3 regions of the Desulfosporosinus youngiae DSM 17734 genome follow, and region 2 is predicted to be linked to each of the others. Evidence: riboswitches for the same ligand, from Rfam matches in the RefSeq annotation. Region 2 holds a riboswitch; each other region holds the start of a gene.
What was found. A riboswitch is a leader RNA that binds a small molecule or an ion and turns the genes downstream of it on or off. The one in region 2 is predicted to bind molybdenum cofactor.

Region 1 (4,162 bases), 1.4 Mb from region 2:
GGCCCGCTGGAAGGGCTATATCAGGGTTTAACAGCGGCCGCATATGATGAGGTTTTTTTTGTCGCCTGTGATATGCCATTTTTAAAAGCAGACATTATCCGCAGCTTGGCAAAATGGATTTCAGACTATGATGTTGTCGTTCCAAAGCTTAAGTCAGGCCTCCATCCGTTACACGCCTATTATCATCGCTGTTGCCTTCCCATAATAAAAAAGAATCTTGAGGCAGGGTGCCTCAAGATCATAGATCTCTATCCTGCCTGTTCCGTGAAGTATGTGGAAGAACAGGAACTGGAGGGGGTTTCGGATTCGATAAACGTCTTTTGCAACGTGAATACACCCGAAGACTGGGCAGCTATCCATAAATGATAAATCTACTCTTCGAAAACTGAGCTAAAATCTTATTTTTAATGTTCAGAAAATAATTCGTTCCGGGCAGGTGTAAATATTTAAGCGTTGTTCCCTTGCAAACCCCACAATCGTAATGTTCAAAGCAGTTGCTTGAGAAAGGGCCATATCTGTCGGCGCGCCACGGGCAATGAGGATGGGAACATTCATTTTGGCAACCTTAAGCAGGATTTCGGAGGAAACTCTGCCGCTAAAGAAGATAACATGGTTTTCAAGGCTCAACTTAGTGCGAAAGGCTTCACCGCTGAGCTTATCAAAGACATTGTGCCTGCCAATATCATAGCTGGTTAGGAGTATATCGCCTTTATTGCCAACTCCGCCGCTGTGTACCCCACCCGTCTCCTGAAAGAGAGGAAGATAGGATTGTAAAAATTTAGCATAATTATAAGCTTCCTGAAGTGGGATGCTATAAGTTGAGACAAGAGGTTTAACCATAAGTGCATCATTGGCAAAACAAAACGAAGCTCTGCTTTTACCGCAGCAGGCAGATACAAATCGTTTGCTCATAAGTTCTTTCTGTAAAACACAAGGTTTACCCTCAACCCAAACCATGTGGTCTGAAGAATCTTGGCGAATTTCGTACACGTCCTCAGGAACCCGGATGAACCCTTCGTTGAATAAAAACCCAAGAGTAAGTTCCACAGTCTGGGAAGGTGAACACAATAGGGTGGCGATCTCATCTCGATTATAGTGAATAGTTAATGGAACCTCTCGGACAACTGTATCTTCTCTTCCTTCTATTAATGCTCCATCGGCTTTAAGAATGGAAAGGGTAACCGTTTCGTTTGGCATTTTAACCTCCTTGGACCTTTTTTTTATAGTGTACACTAATTTTTCAAGAATCTGAATCAGTTTCTATTAAAAAGACAAAATGTAATATATTAATAAAAGGAATTTTCGACTTTATCACGAATTATTTCTTAAAGGTTAAAGTGAAGGTTAAATTGAATCGTTTCGCTCCGAAGCTGGATTGCCTAAAGCAATGCTATGGTGACCAGACTAGTGTCTTAGGCACTCGGGTATTATGGGAAACTGTGATATCTCCTGCTGGAAAGGAGTCTGTTGACAGGTGGATTATATTCCCCCGGTTGTTTACAGACCGTGGGGTTTTTTGTTTTAAAATCTAATCCAGAAAGAGGAGACATAATGCAAGATCAATTTCTTAGGCGAATTGATTATCTCAGAATTTCAGTGACGGATCGTTGTAATCTGCGTTGCAAATATTGTATGCCTGAAGAAGGGATACAATGGATGCCGCATGATTTGATTCTTACTTTCGAAGAAATACTTAGATTGATGAGGATAAGCACGCAATTAGGTTTTCGGAGATTTCGTATTACAGGCGGAGAACCTCTTGTGCGCAAGGACATTTTGGAATTCCTGCGCGAGGGGGCTCAACTTCCTGGAGTTGAAGATCTCATGCTCACAACGAACGGATTATTACTTCCGGAAATGGCTTTTGATTTAAAGGCTGCAGGAGTTCACCGAGTTAATATTAGCTTGGATACGATGGATAAAACCCGCTTTTTTGAGAATACTCGCGGAGGGGATGTCTCAAAAGTGATTCAGGGAATCTTTCGTTCGCTGGAGGCCGGCCTTAATCCGGTCAAAGTTAATGTTGTCGTTGTGCGCGGATTTAATACGGAAGAACTGCCCAGCTTTCTAAAGCTGGCTAAACAATATCCGCTTCATGTTCGATTTATTGAACTCATGCCGATTGGTGTCAGCTCGGAGCATCGGAGTGATTTTGTCTCAATTAAAGAAATGAAAGAACTACTAGGGCTCAATGAAGATGCTCCAACTAAAGTGATTGCCGGCGGAGGCCCTGCTGAATATTTTCAGCCAAGCGGTTATAAAGGAAGTATCGGCTTTATCAGCGCCCTGAGTCGTCATTTTTGCAGCACGTGCAATCGTGTGCGTTTGACGGCAGACGGTAAATTAAGACCGTGTTTGCATAGTAAACATGAAGTTGATTTAAGAGAGGTCCTGCGTTCGGGCAGTTCGGATCAGGATATTCTGAAGGTATTTGCACAGGCGGTTTGGCATAAACCAGCAGAACATCATATGAACAATGAAGCTTGGCAAGATACACGTGTAATGTCTCAGATCGGAGGGTAAGCAATGGAATTAACACATTTTGATGAAGAAGGACGCGCACGGATGGTGGATGTCAGTGACAAGGCAGAAACTGCTAGGGTTGCTGTTGCCCAAGGTAAGATACTGATGAAACCAGAAACCCTGGAAAGAATTCGCTCAGGGCAGATTGCTAAAGGAGACGTCTTAGCAGTGGCCCAAGTTGCGGGGATTATGGCGGCAAAGCAGACCTCACAACTGATTCCAATGTGCCATCCCTTAGCGATTACCGGTGCTAAATTAAGTTTTAAACTGGTGGAACCTGGTGAGATAGATATCGAAGCTAGCGTGAAAGTCCACGGAAAAACCGGTGTGGAAATGGAAGCATTAACAGCAGTTAGTATTGCTGCCTTGACCATTTATGACATGTGCAAAGCAATCGATAAGACGATGACGATCCAGGGAATTTTTCTGGCAGAAAAGCTGGGGGGAAAAAGCGGGCATTTTGTACGGGACTAACTGCCACTAAACATTTTAGGCGGAAAGTAAGTGGCAGTAAGTCCCTGCATAAGTTCGACTAGACATTTCTGAAGCGGGGCTTCAGAAATGTAGTCTCCTATATACGAGACTAACTGCCACTAAACATTATAAGCAGAAAGTAAGTGGCACTAAGTCTTGCATAAGTTTGACTAACTGCCGTATGGACTAATAATTGAGCATGAAGGAGAGGCATATTATTATGGGAAAAATAGTAGCTGTTTGTACAAGTGAACGAAAAGGGATGCGCAAAAAGAATGTGGGTGAAGGCATCTTAAAAGTGGGCTTTGGGCTTGAAGGCGATGCTCATGGCGGAGACTGGCACCGGATGGTCAGTTTACTGGCGATGGAGAGTATTAAGTCCATGCAAGATAAAGGGTTGAAGGTAGGCCCAGGGGATTTCGCAGAGAATTTAACAACAGAAGGTATTGAATTATTTACTCTGCCGATTGGAACAAAAATAAAAATTGGAGATACAAGCATTGGAGAGGTAACACAAATTGGTAAGGAATGCCACACAAAATGCGCCATCTACCATCAAGCTGGAGATTGTGTGATGCCGAAAGAAGGAATTTTTATTCGGTTATTGGAGGGCGGAGTTGTTCGAGTCGGAGATAGCATTGAGGTGATCAATTGATGCTTCGCGTGGGAGTTATAACGGCTAGTGACAAGGGGTCACGTGGGGAAAGGGAAGACCTTTCCGGACCTGCCCTTGCTAAGCTTGTTCAGGAAATCGATGGAGAGGTTGTGGAGTATGTAGTGCTTCCTGATGACCAGGTGTTGCTGGAGAAAACCATGCGCCATTGGGCAGATGAACTTGGCCTGGATTTGATCTTAACGACCGGGGGTACGGGGTTTTCAATGCGGGATGTCACACCAGAGGCGACTCTGGCTGTCGCAGATCGAATGGTCCCGGGTATTGCCGAAGTCATGCGGATGGAGAGTCTTAAAGTGACTCCAAAGGCAATGTTAAGCAGAGCAATTGCAGTTCTTAGAAAGCGAACCCTGATTATTAATATGCCAGGCAGTGTTAAAGCAGTTCGCGAATGCTTCGCAGCGATTGCGCCTGCAATTCCCCATGGAATTCAGATTCTCAAAGGAGAAGCAAGTGAATGTGGGTCAACAATTCAGCAGTAATGGGATGAAA
Region 2 (4,162 bases):
TGGCAACCGCCGCGCCGAAACCCGCCCCGGCCGAGGCTCCCAGCAGATCCGGCGACACCATGGGGTTGCGGAAAATACCCTGATAGGCAGCGCCGGCTACAGACAGCCCGCTGCCGATCAGCACCGCTACCAGAATACGCGGCAGCCGCGCCTGAAAAACCACATTTTTTAAGGTCACATCCACCGTCGACCCGGTAATGGGAGAAAAAAAGGTGGTGATGACTTCTTGGAGGCTCAAGGTATACCGGCCTAAAGTAAAGGAAAACACAATAATAAGGAACAAGACGACGCCCATACCCAGCAAAATCAGCGGCTGCTTGGCCTGCTTTTTGGGCTCCACACGCTTACCTATCAATCTAACTTCTCCTTCAAACTCGTAATCCTATTTAATATTTCGTCAGTAACGATCTCATCATTATTTCTTACCTTTTCCAGAGGATCGGCAATTTTGGGAAAAAATCGTTTTCGGCGGCAAATCACTAAGTATTAGAAGGAATCGTCCGCTCATTGACAAGCAATTTAGCTTTGATCCTCCTGCCTTTCCGGTACTGATCCAGATCGCCTGTAACGGAGACCGAGGCATTGGCCCCGATAAAGTTTTCAACCGTCTCGTCCATACGTCCTACCAGCCCTGCGCTGTATCCGCCAGGGGTCCCGCGCACATGAACGCGCGGCTCCCAAATACTGGACCCGCCGCCCCGCGGGGGAAAATCATCCTCCAAAACCGCCTCTATCACCGGCCGTTCATACAAAAGGCAGCCCATGTACCATTCAATAACCGGCGGCAGGAAATATTCCGTCATAATGATAGCAGCGTGAGGCGGGCCGGGAATGCCCAGCAGCGGTTTCCCCTCAATTTGTGCCAAGAGCAGATTTTTGCCGCCGGGACTAAGCTGCACCCCATGACAGGCAATTTGTCCCATTTTCCGTACGGCCTCAAGAGTGTAGTCTTCGTAGTTGGCTTCCCCTTTACCAACGCCCCCGATTACCACTAAAATGTCGCAGCCCGGCAGCGCCTTTTGAATGGCCGCCTCGATAGCTTCTCCCCCATCGGCCACAATGGGGAAAACCGTGCTTTGGACGCCGCACTGGGCAGCGATGGCTTGGATATAGACGCTGTCACTCTCAATGCACTGACCCGCCGCAGGTACGGTGCCCGGCGGCACCAGATCATCCCCTATGGGAATAATGGAAATTTTAGGCCGGCATTTCACGGAAACCAAGGTGTGGCCGGTGTACTGCATGAGGGCCAGATGAGAGGGGGACAGCTTTTCGCCGGCACCGGCCAGTTGTTCCCCCTGCCCCACATAGGTACCCTTGATTTTGACACTTTGATACTGCACCGGAAGTTCCAGCAAGGTGGCCGTTCCGTCGGAGTTGATTTTGCACTGCTCTCCATGGACAATAGAGTCAAATTCCTCCGGTAGGGCGGACCCCATGGGGCAGTGGTGAAAATCCCCGGGCTGTAAAATTCGCCTTCCCGTCTCAAAGGCAGCTTTGCTCTTTTCAAAATGGATCGCAATACCATCATGCGCGGCGCAAGTGGCCACTGGTACACCCACTTTGGCGAAAACATCTTCGGCCAGCACCCGGCCCAATCCCTGCGCCAGAGGGATGCACTCCGCCTTCTCTCCGCGCAGGGGTATTTTCCCCAGCCAAAGTTCCAGTGCTTCGTCTACCGTAGGCACAGGAACGATCTTTTTTACGCAATGACAGGAGCAGTCGTTGCATACCTCTGTGCAGGGTTTGGGTGGTATGATTACACTTTTTTCCATGAAGAACCTAAAACTCCTTTCTGACGCAAAGTGATAATAAAAATAAAAAAAACTTCACTGAAAAGCAGTGAAGTTTTTTTTCATACGAAATAAACCCCCACGTTCACTCCTTTTCAAAGTCGGAAGGCATATTCGTTTCCAAACATACCCTGAGAACATTATCTGTTCTGGCCGGTGTCCATGGGCGAAACCTTTAGGACCATCCCGGCTTGGAGTAACTATGTTGTTTGTAACTACTATGTAACATAGACTTATAAACATCGTAACATAGACTTATAAACATCATGAAACATAGACCTATATAAATACTATATCATAAACTTTTGCACCATTCTATAACGTAAACTAACAAAACACAACAGGAACAAAAACACTTTTAATTTTTTCCTAACAACGCGATGGATTTGTAAATATCCGGATTGTGCCTTACAGTTAGCCAGCATAACGTCACATATATACCTGCATTCTTTAGGAAGTTGGGCTAATTGAATGTCTATCTTATATTTCTGAGTATAGGCAGGTTTCGTTTGATGAATTTTCCCGATCCTTTTTCCCCTAAAAAGCATCCTTCCTTGGCGACGATTTTTCCACGGGATATTGTCATATATGGATAGCCTCGTAGAGAGATACCCTCATAAGGGGTATAATCAACATTTTCATGCAGCATGCCGTGGGTAAGAGTCAGTTCGACTGAGGGATCAACAATCAAAATATCGCCGTCACTGCCTTTTTCCAAGGTTCCTTTACGGGGATATAACCCGAATAATTTCGCCGGATTTGTTGACGTGATCTCTACATAGCGCTGCGCATCAATTCTTCCCGCCGACACACCTTCCGAGAACAAAAGTGCCATGCGCGGCTCGACTCCAGGTGCCCCGTTAGGTGTCTTGGCAAAATTGTCCTTTCCTAATTGTTTTTCACCTTTCAGGAAAAATGGGCAGTGGTCCGTTGCAACGGTTTGAATGCTGCCATCCTGCAGACCCAGCCACAGAGCCTGGTTGTCCTTCGTCGTGCGGAGCGGGGGACTCATAATATATTTCAGACCGGCATCGCCGGGTTCGCGGTAGCGGCTTTCATCTAAGACTAGATATTGAGGGCAGGTTTCGGCAAAAAGGTTTTTCTGCCCCCTCTGCCGTGCCTGACGGATATAATCCAAGCCCATTTCACAAGACAAATGTACAATGTACAGCGGCGCGTCGTCCGCCACATGAGCAAAAAGAATCAGACGGTTTATTGCTTCCGCCTCACTTTCTACCGGATGGCTTACCGCATGGTAGATTGGTGAAGTTTTTCCCTGTTCGATTAATAACTCTTTCAGACAACCCACCATATCATGGTTTTCAGGATGAACCGTCAGCATAATTCCCAATTCTTTTGCTTTTCTCATGAGCAGGAAAAATTCCCGGTCCGTTAGTTTCTGCCCGTAGGTAAGGTAAAACTTGTGGCTGGTAATCCCTTCGCCAACAAGCTCCTCTACTTCCTTCAAAATAGCGTCATCCACATGTCCAATGACCCCATGGAATGAATAGTCAATGACCGCTTTACCTTCGGCAAGGGTGTGATAATGGTCCAATTGATGCCGGATACTGCAGCCTTCAGGGCCAAAGGCCAAGTGGTCAACAATGGTTGTGGTGCCGCCGCATGCGGCCGCCACTGTTCCGGTATAAAAATCATCGGTAGCCCGTGCGATTCCCACATCTAAATCCATGTGCGTGTGCACATCAATTCCGCCGGGCATGACCAGCATGCCCCCGGCGTTAACAATTTCCTCGTTGCTTTCCGGTATAAGATTGGCTGCTATTTCTGTAATAATGCCGTCCTTAATTCGCAAATCAGCTTTTATTGAAGATTTGTCTGTAATAATGGTTCCATTTTGGATTAGCAATTTTCAGTACCTCCGTATAATTGGATTTTAATTCTGCCTGCACAAGTTTAAGCAGAAGTTTGAATCTTAGCATATTCCTCTCTTCCTGATTTTTCATATTGTATATAGTAATTTTAGCGACACATGATGTCAAGTAAGCAGCTTAAGTCGGGCGGCCGCCGATTCATTGCTCCCCCTTTTGGCAGCTCTTCAATTTGAACTTTCCTAAATGCAGCGTACGCTCCGGTATCCGGCGAAGGCGAGAAGTCCCTCTATCCTGCTTATCCGAGAATCATACGCGCGTACAAATCTCGGACAGGCCGGGCTAGGCTCCCCGCAAAAGCTAAACGTATGTCACGGCCGCGGACCAAAACCTTCTCTGAAAAGGATTCGGCACTCCAGGATGGGAATTCCTGAGCACCGAACTCTGCATTGCCCGAGCCGGCCCACTCTTCCAATGCCATCTCATCACCAGTATGCCAGGTCTTCATAATACCTATCTTTTTATTTTATGGGCTAATGA
Region 3 (4,162 bases), 760 kb from region 2:
TGCCCGTTCCGTTGGGACCAAGCAGGCACAAAATGTCATGACTGGCCAACGTAAAGGAAATATCCTTCAAAATCATCCTGTCCGGGTGATAATAAAAACTTAGCCCTTTCACCGTTAACACTACGACCACCCTTTCCTGACTCTGGACAGCAATAGCACGAAGACTGGAGTGCCAACCAAAGCAGTGAGCACGCCAAGCGGCAGTTCAACCCCTTCGATCCCCCGAATAACATTGTCGATTATCAGCAAAAATGTTCCGCCAATGAAAAACGAAGTAACCGCCAGCTTAGAAAAACTTGCTCCGGTAAGCATTCGGGCAATATGCGGCACGACCATGCCAACCCAGCCGACAATCCCGCAAATACTGACTGCCGAGACCGTCATCAGCGTCGAACTGATAACAACTACCAGCTTCACCAAAGGAACATTGACTCCCATCGTGCGCGCCTCATCTTCTCCCGCCGCCAACACATTGATCTGACTGCGAAAAATATAGATCATGAAAAGGGATAGGGCCAGAGTCGGCAGCATGACTAAGACATCCTCGTTTTTGCCCTTGCCCAAACTGCCCATCAGCCAATAAGTAATGGTCGGCAGCGCGTTATCTGTATCGGCCAGGGTTTTTACAATGGAGAGCAACGACTGAAACAAGCTCGAAACAACAATCCCCGCCAAAATGAGCACGGTAATTGTATTCCCTCCAAATACATAAGCAATCGTATAGGCGGCCGCTACGGCGATAATCCCAAAAAGAAAAGCCAGCAGCTGGATCTGCCACCAAGAGGCATTGTTGATCATGGCCAGCGCCGCACCAAAGGCTGCTCCTGCCGAAACCCCTAAAATATCGGGAGATACCATCGGATTTTTAAACAGCGTCTGATATGAAGCTCCGGCAACCGAGAGAGCTCCCCCGACTAAAATTCCAAGCACAATCCTGGGCAGACGCACCTGCATAACAACCGTATCGAGGGTAGTGTCCCAGTACTGCGGTATATCGGCGAATTTAGAAAGGATGATGTGCAAAACCGTTAGGGGGGATATTGCAAATCGTCCAACCAAAAACGATCCAAAAAACAACGCTATGGTAAAGCAGACCAGCGCAATTATTTTCAATCTAAAGTAGTCATTGCTCTTAAGTCTCAAGGGTGAACTTCTCCTTCATCTTATCTATCCATTTACACATCTATTTGCACCCTCTCCATCTTTTGGCCCAGGTGCAGCTTAGATACACCATACGTGCCAGGTAGATCAGCTCTGCTGAACAGCTTAATTCCCGCCTCATTAAAAAACCGGCCGAAGGTTTCCACATGACAGATGGGATGCCCTAAGCTGTGTATGGCCTTGTCCAGTTCATTGATTCCGTCGGCTTCAGCTTCGCAGCCCGGACCACAGAACCAATGATTGGAAACCAACAGTCCGCCTGGCTTTAAAAGATTGGACATTTTCAAGAACATGGGCGATAGTTGCTGGCGATAAGCATAGAGTTTGTGGGCCATAAGAATCACATCGAAATCAGGCTCCGGATTGATTTCCAGAAGATCATCAACCTCATGGACCTTAACTCTGTCTGCTAAACCCTGATCCTCAATCAGCCTGGCAGTATGGGCGACCCGAAGCGGTTCCTCAATAATCAAGCCCTCTAAATTGATATTTTCCTGGCACAGGGCAAGAGTGAATAGTCCAAAGGAGCCGCCTATATCTAAGATCCTTTGGCTTTGTCGGAACCCGGGCCAGTTTACTACGTGACGCGTAAGAGCCTGAAGTTCCCCTGTTAACGGACGTTTGGCCATGGCCTGAATATATTCGGGAAAAACATTATCGTAACGCAATTCCAGCACCGGGTTTTTAGAACGAAAGAGGGGTAGCAAGTCTTTCCAATCAAAGCCGGCGGTTAAACTTAACCACTGGTATGTCTCTTTATCACGGGTCAGCAGGGTGCTTGTAATACCGGAATTCCTGTATTGATTGCCTGATTGCACGAGAAAGCCCATTTCAATAAGTGACTGTAAAAATCCCTTCATGAAAAGGCCATGCAATTTGACCCCCTGAGATATTTCCTCTCTCGTACTCCCCCCTATTTTCTCAAGCCAGTCAAACAATCTTGAATCGATGGCCGTTTTTAATATCTGGAACGATTTATAGGCCTTGATATAATTTTCAATGACCTCCAGTCCCTCGGGGATTTGCGTATCTGCCAACTTATCAACTGCCATCCTTAAACCCTCTTTCACCACATAAAACTTATTTTCGATTACCGCTCAACGGGTACAAAATGGCCCCACTCAAAGAAAGTGGAGCCACGCCAAATAAAACCTTACCAGGCCTGCCACCTCCTTTTCAAATGTGAAGGCATACCCGTTTCCGGTTACGCCCTGAGGGCTTAAAGCCCTGGCCGGCAACCATAGATTTCTCGTTAGGTTGATCAGGCTCGGAGATATGATTGATTAAGTTTTTAAATATAATAGGTTCGGCGTGTGTACTAGCTAACGTAAACTAACTAGACATAACAAAACCAAACTTCATTGCCATTATACAATATGTTATAATAAATAGGCAATATAAGATTAATTATTATAATATTCATAAATAATTTCTGGAGGTTCGCTATGGCTAATGATGTTTCCTATACGCCTGAAGAAGTCGCAGAAATCCTTAGGATTTCCAAGTTCACAGTGTATGAGCTCATAAAGCGGGGTGAGCTCATGGCTTACCATGTTGGTCGCAAGGTTCGTATAGAGAGTGCTGATATTGAGAGCTACAAACGAAAATCCAAAGGGCTCGCCCCCTTAGATTCCCCCGCAACAACCCCATCCCCCTCCTTTGCACCAACCCAGGGATTCAGCCACAATCCTTCTTCGGATGAAGGCTTAGTCATCTGTGGGCAAGATATCCTCTTGGACATTCTGACCCGCTATCTGGAAAGACAATTTCCGCAAGTTCATTTCCTGCGCCGCTATATCGGCAGCATCGATGGGCTGATGGCCCTATACCGCGGCCATGCCAATGCAGTTACTGCACACCTATGGGACAGCGATACCAACGACTATAACCTTCCCTATGTGCGCAGACTGTTGCCAGGTCACCCAACCTATATCATAAATTTGGTTTATCGAATGGAAGGTTTTTATGTTGCCAAAGGTAACCCCAAAAATGTAACCACCTGGAGTGACCTGACTAAACCAAAGGTTCGTTTTATTAACCGCGAAAGAGGGTCCGGGGCAAGAGTGCTGTTAGATGAACAGCTAAGGATTCTAGGGATTCGCAGTCGGGATATTGTTGGTTATGGAGAGGAAGAAATGACCCACCTTGCCGTAGCGAGTAAAGTCGCCCGCGGTGAAGCAGACGTTGGTTTAGGAATTGAAAAGGTTGCCATGCAATTTGTCAATCTTGATTTTATCCCGCTGCATAAAGAACGCTATGATCTGGTAATTCGCCAGGAAGATCTGGAGCGGACACATTTCCAGGCTTTAATGAGTATCTTAAAATCCCCCTCTTTTCGCAATGAGGTGATAGGAATTGGGGGGTATGACATATCTAGTATGGGAGAGATCATGGCCGAAATCTAGGAACGCCTTAAAAAAGGCAGCGAAGTCAGTTTAATCAAACTGGCTCCGTTGCCTTTTCTTGCACTATCAGACCCACATGCCGCTTTGCGGCACCACTGATGAGTGAAAATAGGTCCTTTGGGTCGGGCAGCTTCTCCCACATCCGTTAACTCAGCACTCCGAGGCTCGCCCACTCACCGGCGCGGGAGTTACCTTCAGCGGATAAGTATTCTTTGGAGATAGCCGCTTCGGCGAAACTGTATCCTACGCCGGTAGGGATTCCTTAAGGGATCACGGCTTCGGCGATACTCTCCGCTGGAGACTATCGTACCGGACATTTTCGTGCCAAACCTCAGGGCAGTACCTGATGTGAACCTGTGGCTGGGTGTATCCTTAAATACAACAACACTTATTTGCTTAATCTGTCGGCATGAGATTTTCCAGATTAAGCGGGACCATCGACTCGTCTCCCCGACGAAGACTGGTAAATCCGGCCTCAAAGAGCATTTTTCGGCATTCTGCCATGGAAGCTCCCCTGCCTTTAGAGGTTTCGAGGTTATTATCCCGGGGGTTGGCCCCGCTTTCAGCGGTTAGAACATTAGCTCCTGCTAATAACC

Region 1: linked by a shared signal. The riboswitch ahead of moaA (GTP 3',8-cyclase MoaA) and the one ahead of DESYODRAFT_RS09310 (molybdopterin molybdotransferase MoeA) in region 2 are both predicted to bind molybdenum cofactor.
Region 3: linked by a shared signal. The riboswitch ahead of DESYODRAFT_RS12680 (class I SAM-dependent methyltransferase) and the one ahead of DESYODRAFT_RS09310 (molybdopterin molybdotransferase MoeA) in region 2 are both predicted to bind molybdenum cofactor.

What each region holds. Positions count from the first base shown of each region.
Region 1 covers NZ_CM001441.1:612,716-616,877, forward strand. The annotation lists gene mobA (molybdenum cofactor guanylyltransferase) at 1-366, shown strand, start outside; gene fdhD (formate dehydrogenase accessory sulfurtransferase FdhD) at 412-1,197, opposite strand; molybdenum cofactor riboswitch at 1,351-1,479, shown strand; gene moaA (GTP 3',8-cyclase MoaA) at 1,552-2,523, shown strand; gene moaC (cyclic pyranopterin monophosphate synthase MoaC) at 2,527-2,997, shown strand; gene DESYODRAFT_RS02950 (MOSC domain-containing protein) at 3,218-3,652, shown strand; gene DESYODRAFT_RS02955 (MogA/MoaB family molybdenum cofactor biosynthesis protein) at 3,652-4,152, shown strand.
Region 2 covers NZ_CM001441.1:1,990,328-1,994,489, reverse strand. The annotation lists gene DESYODRAFT_RS09315 (FecCD family ABC transporter permease) at 1-355, opposite strand, end outside; gene DESYODRAFT_RS09310 (molybdopterin molybdotransferase MoeA) at 480-1,775, opposite strand; molybdenum cofactor riboswitch at 1,866-2,002, opposite strand; gene hydA (dihydropyrimidinase) at 2,269-3,660, opposite strand; gene DESYODRAFT_RS09300 (hypothetical protein) at 3,921-4,130, opposite strand; gene DESYODRAFT_RS09295 (sporulation initiation factor Spo0A C-terminal domain-containing protein) at 4,136-4,162, opposite strand, start outside.
Region 3 covers NZ_CM001441.1:2,750,231-2,754,392, reverse strand. The annotation lists gene DESYODRAFT_RS12690 (ABC transporter ATP-binding protein) at 1-121, opposite strand, end outside; gene DESYODRAFT_RS12685 (FecCD family ABC transporter permease) at 121-1,143, opposite strand; gene DESYODRAFT_RS12680 (class I SAM-dependent methyltransferase) at 1,176-2,213, opposite strand; molybdenum cofactor riboswitch at 2,317-2,446, opposite strand; gene DESYODRAFT_RS12675 (helix-turn-helix transcriptional regulator) at 2,607-3,566, shown strand; gene DESYODRAFT_RS12670 (hypothetical protein) at 3,963-4,162, opposite strand, start outside.